3 regions of the Pedobacter vanadiisoli genome follow, and region 1 is predicted to be linked to each of the others. Evidence: riboswitches for the same ligand, from Rfam matches in the RefSeq annotation. Region 1 holds a riboswitch; each other region holds the start of a gene.
What was found. A riboswitch is a leader RNA that binds a small molecule or an ion and turns the genes downstream of it on or off. The one in region 1 is predicted to bind S-adenosylmethionine.

Region 2: it holds a riboswitch for S-adenosylmethionine, as region 1 does, so the genes downstream of both, ACFSR6_RS03950 (SusC/RagA family TonB-linked outer membrane protein) here and ACFSR6_RS01855 (peroxiredoxin family protein) in region 1, are expected to answer to the same signal.
Region 3: it holds a riboswitch for S-adenosylmethionine, as region 1 does, so the genes downstream of both, metH (methionine synthase) here and ACFSR6_RS01855 (peroxiredoxin family protein) in region 1, are expected to answer to the same signal.

Annotation. Positions count from the first base shown of each region.
Region 1 is NZ_JBHULL010000003.1:154,919-158,203, reverse strand. Features, by position in the region: gene ACFSR6_RS01855 (peroxiredoxin family protein) at 1-1,204, opposite strand, end outside; SAM riboswitch class I at 1,362-1,459, opposite strand; tRNA gene ACFSR6_RS01850 (tRNA-Cys) at 2,212-2,282, shown strand; SAM riboswitch class I at 2,299-2,397, shown strand; gene ACFSR6_RS01845 (hypothetical protein) at 2,481-2,672, shown strand; gene ACFSR6_RS01840 (DUF4833 domain-containing protein) at 2,683-3,264, shown strand.
Region 2 is NZ_JBHULL010000005.1:909-4,193, forward strand. Features, by position in the region: gene ACFSR6_RS03945 (peroxiredoxin family protein) at 1-1,082, opposite strand, end outside; SAM riboswitch class I at 1,220-1,326, shown strand; gene ACFSR6_RS03950 (SusC/RagA family TonB-linked outer membrane protein) at 1,647-3,285, shown strand, end outside.
Region 3 is NZ_JBHULL010000008.1:431,200-434,484, forward strand. Features, by position in the region: gene murQ (N-acetylmuramic acid 6-phosphate etherase) at 1-197, shown strand, start outside; gene ACFSR6_RS10525 (hypothetical protein) at 301-867, shown strand; gene ACFSR6_RS10530 (Bax inhibitor-1/YccA family protein) at 905-1,660, shown strand; SAM riboswitch class I at 1,777-1,881, shown strand; gene metH (methionine synthase) at 2,065-3,285, shown strand, end outside.

The DNA.
Region 1 (3,285 bases):
TAAAGTATTTTCCGGTAACGGTTCCGGTATAACCGGTGTAGATTTCCCTTACATTTCCTTTTCTATCGATAATAATCGTGGTTGGGAAAGCAATGAATTTATTTAAAGCAGGTAGTTTTTCGGCCACCACTTTTTTGTCGGCAATGCCTCCGAACAGGATGTCGTAAGTGATACCATATTTTTCTTTCAGTTTACCAAGGGTATATTTGGCATATTCGAGGTCATCTTTTTGTTCGAAACCAATGGCTATGGCTTCTACACCGCGTTTTTGATTCTTTTTGAACCATGGAGAAAGGAAAACCGTCTGATCAGTACAATTTGGGCACCAGGTGCCTATGGTTTCGATTATTACCACCTTACCTTTGTATTTATCATCACTCAGCGAAACGTTTTTTCCCGTAAGATCAGGAAAGGTAAAATCGAGTTTGCTATAACCTTCTTTAAGGAAAGTGAGTTTATAAGGGTCAGGCAGTTCGGCTTTTTCGTTGCGCTGACCATCAAATTTCAAGTTTTTGTAAATCCCGAAGCCCTGTTCGCCGGTAATGCTGTTGTCGTCGTTTATTTTACCTTTCACAATAAACGGACTCGGACCTGTAAAACCAGATAATTCAAATTCATCTCCCTGTACCGTTCCTTCAAGCTCGCGGGTATCGCCTACAACGGTCATAATTACACCGGTAAGTTTATTGCCTTTCTGTTTTAGTAGTGCAATTGATGCAGGTACAGCTTCTTTGGTATAGGTTTTGATTTCCCATTTGCCCGAAATATCGTATTTTGGAGCTATATCTTTACCAGGTTCTACAAAGCGGTAACTTTTGCCATGTTCAGCAACAAAAGGTAATGAATTGCCCCTAAAACCGGGTACCAGACTCCGGTATTCTCCTGATAAGGTACCATCGGTTTCGATCTTCGCCACCAATGCGGCATCGTAAGTGTTCATTTTTACATAGATCGAATCTTCACCGCGTCGTTCTACATGAAAATCATCGCGCCTGGAGCCATTAATCAGGGTTAAAATGGCTGTTTGAGGATTTTTTCCTTTTAATTGGAAGTTAAAAGGCACTTTTGATTCGCTTACACTAAATTCTCCCCTCCAGATCCCTTCTTTTGGGAATGGCTTTTCCACCCTGGCCGATGCAATGCCCCCCAACAGCAGTACTGAGGTGGTTAGGCATGCGATTTTTGATGTAATTCTCGTTTTCATAATCATCATTATTAGTTAAACACTATTTTTTAGAGTTTTTTGGTAACAAGGCATCATGATCCACACGGAAAACCATACAGCAGGGCTACAGGCTGTTTAAACAGCTGTTATGCTATTGATCTTTAACGGGAAACGGTATGTTTACTTGTTACCGGTTAATTTATAATCTATTGCTAGATCAGTTTGAGCACTTTTTCCTATGGAAAGTTGCTAGAAGTTCAACGAGGACTGACTCTCCCTTCTTCTGTATAAATCAACTAATTAATGGTGGTAAATTAATTAGAGTAATAACCTAAACTAGTGGTGGTGATTAGTTTCGGCTGTTCCTGATACCCCGGCAACTTATTGACTGAAATACATGACCACCATAATATTCTATCAAAATGCCCCGGGGTACCAGGATTTTTAAATGAGAATACTTGAATGGAAACCTTTATCAGGTGATCCGTATCTTAGTTTATATTAGCCGCAACAAAAGTTATACTGACCTGAAAAATTGATCAGAGAATATGACTGAAGTTGTACACAGAGTTTCATATTGAACGTAGATTTGCTGGTGAACAGTTTTAATTTTTTTGTAAAAGTATAAACTTTGAACAATTTAAACAAGTATTCCTATAGATTTTATAGACTTTATTTTTAAATCACTGATTTACAGAAAGATAATTTATCAAACTAGGGGATTAGCAAAGGGTTTTGAGTTAAGGGCACGCAGGCTTTTCATTTCATCTTCCATTATTAACCGCAAAGAACGTTAAGGCAAAGCATAAAGAACGCAGCGCTTTTCATTCCATTATCGGTTTTACATCTTCCATAACATATTGTCATTCTGAACGAAGTGAAGAATCTTTTAGTTGAAAAATCCCTCCTTTCACTCCGGATGGCAGATTAAAAAAACAAATTCAAAAAAATCTACTATTTCTATAGAAATTATAGTTTTTATTATTTACCTTTGTTTTGTCTCTTTCGAAAAGCGAATCAATAAGCAGATTGAAAAAGAAACATATAGTCATGTGGCCGAGTGGCGAGGTAAAGGTCTGCAAAACCTAGTACGGCGGTTCGATTCCGTCCATGACGTCTGAAATTGTATTACATACTTATCAAGAAAGACGGAGGGAATGGCCCTTTGATGTCTTAGCAACCTGTTTTAACAAGGTGCTAATTCCATCTGCAGGTAGCAGAAAAGATGAGTTTGAAAAGGTTGCTGCAACTATTTTCGGCGAATGATCAATAGCTACCCCCCTCTTTCCGAAACCGTTAAACTAAATGTTGAGAAATGCCAGTTCATTTTGATTACCCATCAATCAGGGATTTTTTTGAGGTCTATGGAAACACTTCCTGCGAGAAATTAAACGACTATGAACATTGTAGAGCCGAATCAGACCGCCTCTATAATGAACAATTAAAAGAAAGTGAAAAAGAAATTCCTGCAGAGGATCAGGAAAAAACAGACAGCTTTTCAACATAAAAAACCTAAAATGCGCTTAATACCACCTATATTTTCAATGCCGGCCAAAAGCTTACTCTTTATTGTTTTAACCCTTGCTCTTTTCGCAACACCAGTCTGTGCACAAACCAAAGACCCTTCTCCCATTAATTTTCCTACACCTAAAAATGTAGACAACATGTTGTTCTACCTGCAGCGTGATCCAAATACAAATACGCTAATTTATGCCTTAAACCTGAAAGAAAATGGCAGTATTGATGCCAGTTCGCCGATACAGGTATATTGGATCCGTTATGGCGAGAAAGGGCAAAAGAAAGATCTTGGTTATATCCAGCGAAAATTTGCCTATGGTATCGATACAAAAGCATTGGGCGGAGATAAGTACGAATTCCGATTTGTATCGCACAAAAAACTACCTTTTTACCTGCAGCGCACTAATGATAAAAGTTACCATGCTTCGGTAACCATTAATAACCATACCATTAAGGTAAACCGGTTGTTTGTAAGAATACAGGGCGGCAGTTTCTGGCTCCCTAATGTAAAATATGCTGAGGTTGAGGGGATTGATGAAGCAACAGGTAAGCCAATTGTAGAAAGGGTGAGTGTGAAGTAATGCTTAGCTTTTTAACCGCAA
Region 2 (3,285 bases), on a different contig from region 1:
GCTGTACCTGCTAATATCTGGTCGTATTCAATACCAAAGCGTTCACGGAAACGGTTCATTACTTTTTTTGCATATGCGGGCTCTGTAGAACGTTCGTAATGTAAAGCAATGATTTCTACACCACGCTTTTTATTTGTTTTATACCATGGCGAAATAAAACTAGCTTCGTCAACACAGTTAGGGCACCAGCTTCCGGTAATGGTTAAGATCACCACTTTGTTTTTATACTTTTCATCTTTTAATGAAATCTTTTTGCCGTTCACATCAGGAAAGCTGAAATCGAGTGTTTTGTAGCCTTTTTTCAGGTAAGTAAGCTTATAGGGATCGGGTAGGGCGGCATCTTTATTTTTGATCCCGGTAAAAGGCTGACTGCCTCTTGCACTTAAAATTTCGCCTGTAATTGAACCATCTGCCTGGAAGGTTCCTTTATAATAGGCAGGAGAAGAACCGATAAAACTCGAAAGCTGAAATTCATTTCCTTCTACTACACCTTCGAGGTAGCGCGAATCGCCAGTTATGCGTAAGAAAGTTCCTGTAAGTTTATTTCCGGTTTGTTTAAATAAACCTACTGTTTTTTCGTCTTTACCATTGGGTGATTTAAAAGCCACATCATAACTACCTGAATAGTTGGTTGTTGCAGGCTTATTAAGTGTTTCGAAACGATAATTCTTACGCTCAGCTACAATATTTAAAGGTTTGCCTGTTTTATCCTGTTTCCTTAATATTCCTGTTAATTGATCTCCATTTACAATGGCAAATGCAAGTTCATTATCAAACTGATCGAGTTTTACGAATAAAGAATCGCCTGATTGTTTTACCAGCCCGCCTTCAAATCTTTCTTCAGCATTACGGAAATAAAGCTTTTGTTGCCCATTTTTTTCGCTGATTTCGAAATTAAAAGGGATGTCCAATCCTTCTTTTACTTTGGCAATGCCACGCCAAGTACCCAGTGCAATAAAAGCTTTTGTATTTTTTGGTTTGGTTCTGGCTTGTTGGCTATTGGCCAGTACCACTTGTTGCTGTGCAAAGGTTAAAGAGGTAGATATAGCCAATAAGGCGGTAAATACAGATTTCAGATTCATCAGGACGTGTGTTAATCGACTAAATTAGTCGACAAATATACAAACGAAATAAGCAAAGAAAAAATATTTAAATAAAATTCTATAAAAACTATAGGATAAATGGAATTAATTATACCTTTGCAGCAGTTATTTTAAAATACTTATCAAGAAAGGCGGAGGGAATGGCCCTGTGAAGCCTTAGCAACCATCTGATTTTTAGAAATGGTGCTAATTCCATCCCGGATGAATCTGGGGCAGTTAAGTCAGTTGTTCGCATTATCCTTATTAAAAAATATATGGTGCACTTCTGATTTAAGGGGTGCTTTTTTTTGCCTCCAATGCATTCTTGATCAGTAAATATGTTGTACAGAAAACCATTGAAATGAAAAAAACTGACTACCTAAAATCCATTGATGCATACTTTAACGCGTATTCCCGAATGTGCATGTCCTGTTAAATCAGTACGGTTTAACAGGCTTTTAAGCTAACCATTTCTTTTAGTTCATTCGTATTACATGGCTTTCAGCCGTAAGTAAATCGTTTTGCCAAAATTTTATCCAAATTCTAATTATTAAATATATACACATGTTCACAAATTTTAAATCAACGGTGATTATCCTGCTGCTCTTAATCTCGCAGCAGTTGTTCGCTCAAAACGCCACGGTTACCGGAACGGTAAAGTCGGCAGATGGTGAAACATTACCAGGCGTTTCCATTTTTATAAAAGAAACCAAACAAACCACCATTACCGATGGCAAGGGTGCTTTTTCAATCAGTGCACCAGAAAAGGGGACCCTGGTGTTTTCTTATATCGGTTTTAAAACCCAAGAGGTACAGATCACTAATAACGGTCCTATTGCAGTGATTCTCCAATCCAGTGATAATGCACTTGATGAGGTGGTGGTTACCGCCTTGGGGATTTCAAGGGAGAAAAAGTCGTTAGGTTATGCTGTACAGGAATTGAAAGGGCAGAGCATAGCAGAAGCTAAAGAATCTAACCTGGTAAATGCCCTTGCCGGAAAAATTGCCGGTGTAAGGGTTACCAATAGCCAGGGGAGCATGGGTTCATCACGTGTGGTGATCAGGGGAGAAACTTCCATTGCGGGTAACAACCAGCCCTTATTTGTGGTAGATGGCATCCCGGTTGATAATTCACAGCTGAATTCGGCAGGAGCCAGGGATTATGCCAATACCATTTCGGATATCAACCCGGAAGATATCGAATCGATAAGTGTGCTAAAGGGCCCGAATGCTGCCGCATTATATGGCTCGAGGGCTGCGGCAGGTGTGATTCTTATTAAGACCAAAACGGGTAAATCTAAAAAAGGATTGGGTATTGCCATCAACTCAAATGCAGTACTGGAAACTTTACTTACCCTGCCGGTTTATCAAAATGCTTTCGGACAGGGATCGGAAGGTAAATTCAGTTATGTAGATGGTGCAGGTAAAGGATTAAATGACGGGGTAGATGAGAGCTGGGGGCCTAAACTGGATGGAAGGCTGATCCCCCAGTTTTATTCGAAAGGGGTGGCGGTTCCGTTTATTGCACACCCGGATAATGTGCGCGATTTCTTTCAAACCGGTTATTCACTAAACAATGGGGTATCGGTTGCCGATGCAGGAGAAAAATACGATTACCGGATTTCGTACAATAACCTGAAACAAGTGGGTATTGTGCCTAATTCAGGGCAGGGGAAAAATTCATTTGTACTGAATACCACCTTAAGAATCACCCCGAAATTGAGTGTAACGGCTAATGCAAATTATAGCAAGCTTAGTTCTGATAATTTACCGGGTACAGGCGGCTCCCGTTCAACCAGTACCATGTTGCAGTTTACCTGGTTTGGCCGTCAGGTTGATATTAACCAGTTGAAAAATTATCTGGACGAAAATGGAAAAACCTTTAACTGGAACAACAGCTATTACAGCAATCCTTATTGGGTAGCTTATGAAAATACGGTTTCGCAAAACCGCAGTCGTATTATTGGTAGTTTGGCCCTTAATTATAAAATTATTGATGGCCTTGATTTTAATTTCAGATCGGGTACGGATTATTACAACGACAGGCGTAAAATCAGGATTGCCTATGGTACCAATGGAACACCTTTTGGTTCTTATACGGAAAGCGCCTTCACAGTAAACGAGAATAATACTGATGCCACCTTAAACTTTAACAAACAGTTGAACGATGATTTTAGCCTGGAGTTATTGGGTGGGGGTAACA
Region 3 (3,285 bases), on a different contig from region 1:
TGTTAAGCACTACGGTTATGGTTCAGCTGGGGCGCGTAGTTGGTAATAAAATGGTTGATATGCAGTTAACCAACCATAAACTGGTAGACCGTGGAACGCAAATGGTTGCCGATGAACTGAATATTGCCTATGATGAAGCCGCCATACTACTAAACCGTTACGGAAGTGTACGGAAAGCAGTAGAAGCAGGACATTAAGAAATAAGAGGAGAATAGTATGATTGAATGAAAGATAGAGTGATGCGGTGCAGAAATGACCTAACATTATTCATTCAAAATTCAATCCTTCAATAATTAAAATATGCACGAGATAGAGCCTTATTACCAGTGGAGAGATGATTATATTTCGGCAGAAGATGAACGTTCGCCGTTTTATAATACCGAATATTCAGAGCTTTATTTCGATAAGCAGATTTATAATTTTTTATTGCACCCGCAATGGGATGAGTTTGGTTCCAATACACTTTACATAAAAGTGTTATATGCCGATTACGACCGTGGTTATACCATTATAGAGTTTATTGGCGAATGGAACGATGCCATTAATAACGATATCATGCTGCTGAAACGCGATATTTTAGAGCTCATGATGGATGAAGGCATTAATAAATTTATCCTGATCGGTGAAAATGTGCTGAATTTTCATGCCTCTGATGACAGTTATTATGAAGAATGGTTTCAGGAAGTAGAAGATGGCTGGATTGTTGGGGTGAATTTTCAGGAACACGTTATCGCTGAATTTCGCGATAATAATATCGATTATTACATTAACTTTGGCGGTGCGTTTGATAGCCTGCCATGGCGCACTTTGAAACCCCTGCAGGTTTTTAAAAAAGTTGAAGAACTACTGACAAAAAGACTGAACTAAATATTTATTTTTATATAGTTAAATACACAAATTTAAAATGGAACAACAAAATTATCAATATCAGGACAACAGTGTTTTTGTACAGACTAGGCCTGAATCTAAACGTTTTTTTGGGAATGTATTTTTATGGATGTTTGTTGCATTGGTAGTTTCTACCGGAGCAGCATATTTTATAGCAAGTACACCAGCCGTAATGAATTATCTTGTAACATCTAATCCTGAAACAGGGAAAGGTGGATTTACCGTGCTCGGTTATATTGCAATATTCGCCCCGCTTGGCTTAGTATTACTATTAGGTGCTGGCATGCAAAGAATGTCATATCAAGCATTAATAGGCGTATTTTTGCTATACTCTGTATTAACTGGGGTAATGCTCAGCTTTATCTTGTTAATTTATTCTTTGCCATCAGTTGTAATATGTTTTGCTGCGGCAGCGGCAATATTTGCTGTGATGGCTATAATGGGATATACGACAGATACAGATTTAAGTAAGTTTGGACCAATATTATTTGCCGGAGTAATTGGTTTGGTAATCATCAGTTTCATCAATTTCTTTTTAGGAAGCTCCACTTTAAGTTACATTATGGGATTTATAGGTGTTGCTGTTTTTACGGCATTAACTGCTTATAAAGTACAGGAACTAAAAAGAATTGGTCAGGGATTAGACGAAAATGGTAATACTTTGGCTGTAAATGAAGGTAAAAAGCTTGCTATTTTAGGCGCTTTATCGCTTTATATCACTTTTATTAATTTGTTTTTGTCGCTATTGCGTATTTTCGGTAGCAGAAGATAACCTCCAAAAACAGAACAATATTCTTAAGGCCGTGCAGTTTTGCATGGCCTTTGTAATTTTATTTGGTTGCAAAGCGATAATTTTTGGAATTGATGTTGCTTTGTTGCATTTTTGTATGCTTATTAAGAAAGACGGAGGGATTAGACCCAACGAAGTCTTAGCAACCTGTAACCTTACAAGGTGCTAAATTCTATTCTGCAAATAGCGGAAACAGATAAGTTTAGGATTACGATTCACGTACCAACTTTTTAAATAAGCCTTTTTTTGAGATTTGAGACAATAGATTTAAAGTAATAGATTTGAGACAATAGATTTGAGATTTGGGACACTGTGTCTATCCATTCTCGTATCTCACATCTAACATCTTATATCAAACATCTCACGTCTCATATCTAACAACAAGAATGAGCATAAGAGAAGAATTAGAGAAACGTATTTTGGTGATTGATGGGGCTATGGGTACCATGATTCAGCGTTATACATTAACCGAAGAAGATTTTAGGGGAGAACGTTTTAAAAATCATCCCTGTGATGTGAAAGGCAATAACGATTTGCTCAACATCACGCGTCCGGATATTATAAAATCCATACACCTGGAGTACCTGGCGGCTGGTGCCGATATTATCGAAACCAATACCTTCAGTACGCAGCGCATTTCCATGGCCGATTACCAGATGGAAGACCTTTCTTACGAACTGAGTTTTGAAGGTGCGCGTGTGGCAAAAGAAGCTGCAGAAGAATTCATGGCCGCAAATCCCGATCGCAAATGTTTTGTCGCGGGTGCCATTGGCCCAACAAACCGTACCCTTTCGATGTCGCCAAACGTAAACGACCCCGGTTTCAGGGCAGTTTATTTTGATGAGCTGGAAGAAGCCTATTACGAGCAGGTACGTGGCCTGGTTGATGGAGGCTCAGATGTTTTATTGATCGAAACCATTTTTGATACTTTAAATGCCAAAGTGGCTATTGTAGCCATTAAAAAATATGAGGAGGTAATTGGCCGTAAACTTGAAATCATGATTTCGGGAACCATTACCGATGCCTCCGGAAGAACACTTTCAGGCCAAACGGCTGAAGCTTTCTTAAACTCTGTAAGGCATGCCAACCCTTTAAGTATCGGTTTTAACTGTGCTTTGGGCGCTAAAGAAATGCGTCCGCATATTGAGGAACTGGCTGCAAAAGCGGGCTGTTATGTATCAGCCTATCCTAACGCCGGTTTGCCAAACGAATTTGGTGCTTACGATGAGCAACCGCATGAAACCGCACACCTGGTTGATGATTTTATTGCCTCTGGATTTGTTAACATTGTGGGTGGCTGCTGTGGTACCACTCCGGAACACATTGGCTGTATTGCTAAAAACGCAAGAAAAGCAGCGCCACGGAAAGTACCGGTTATTGAGCCTTACATGCGTTTAAGTGGATTGGAACCTGTAACCATTACCCCAGATAGTATTTTTGTAAATATTGGTGAAAGAACCAATATTACCGGATCTCCGAAATTCTCAAAACTGATTCTGGGCGGCGATTACGAAGCTGCATTGGCCGTTGCCCTGCAACAGGTTGAAGGTGGTGCACAGGTAATTGATGTGAATATGGATGAAGGGATGCTGGATTCAGAAGCGGCC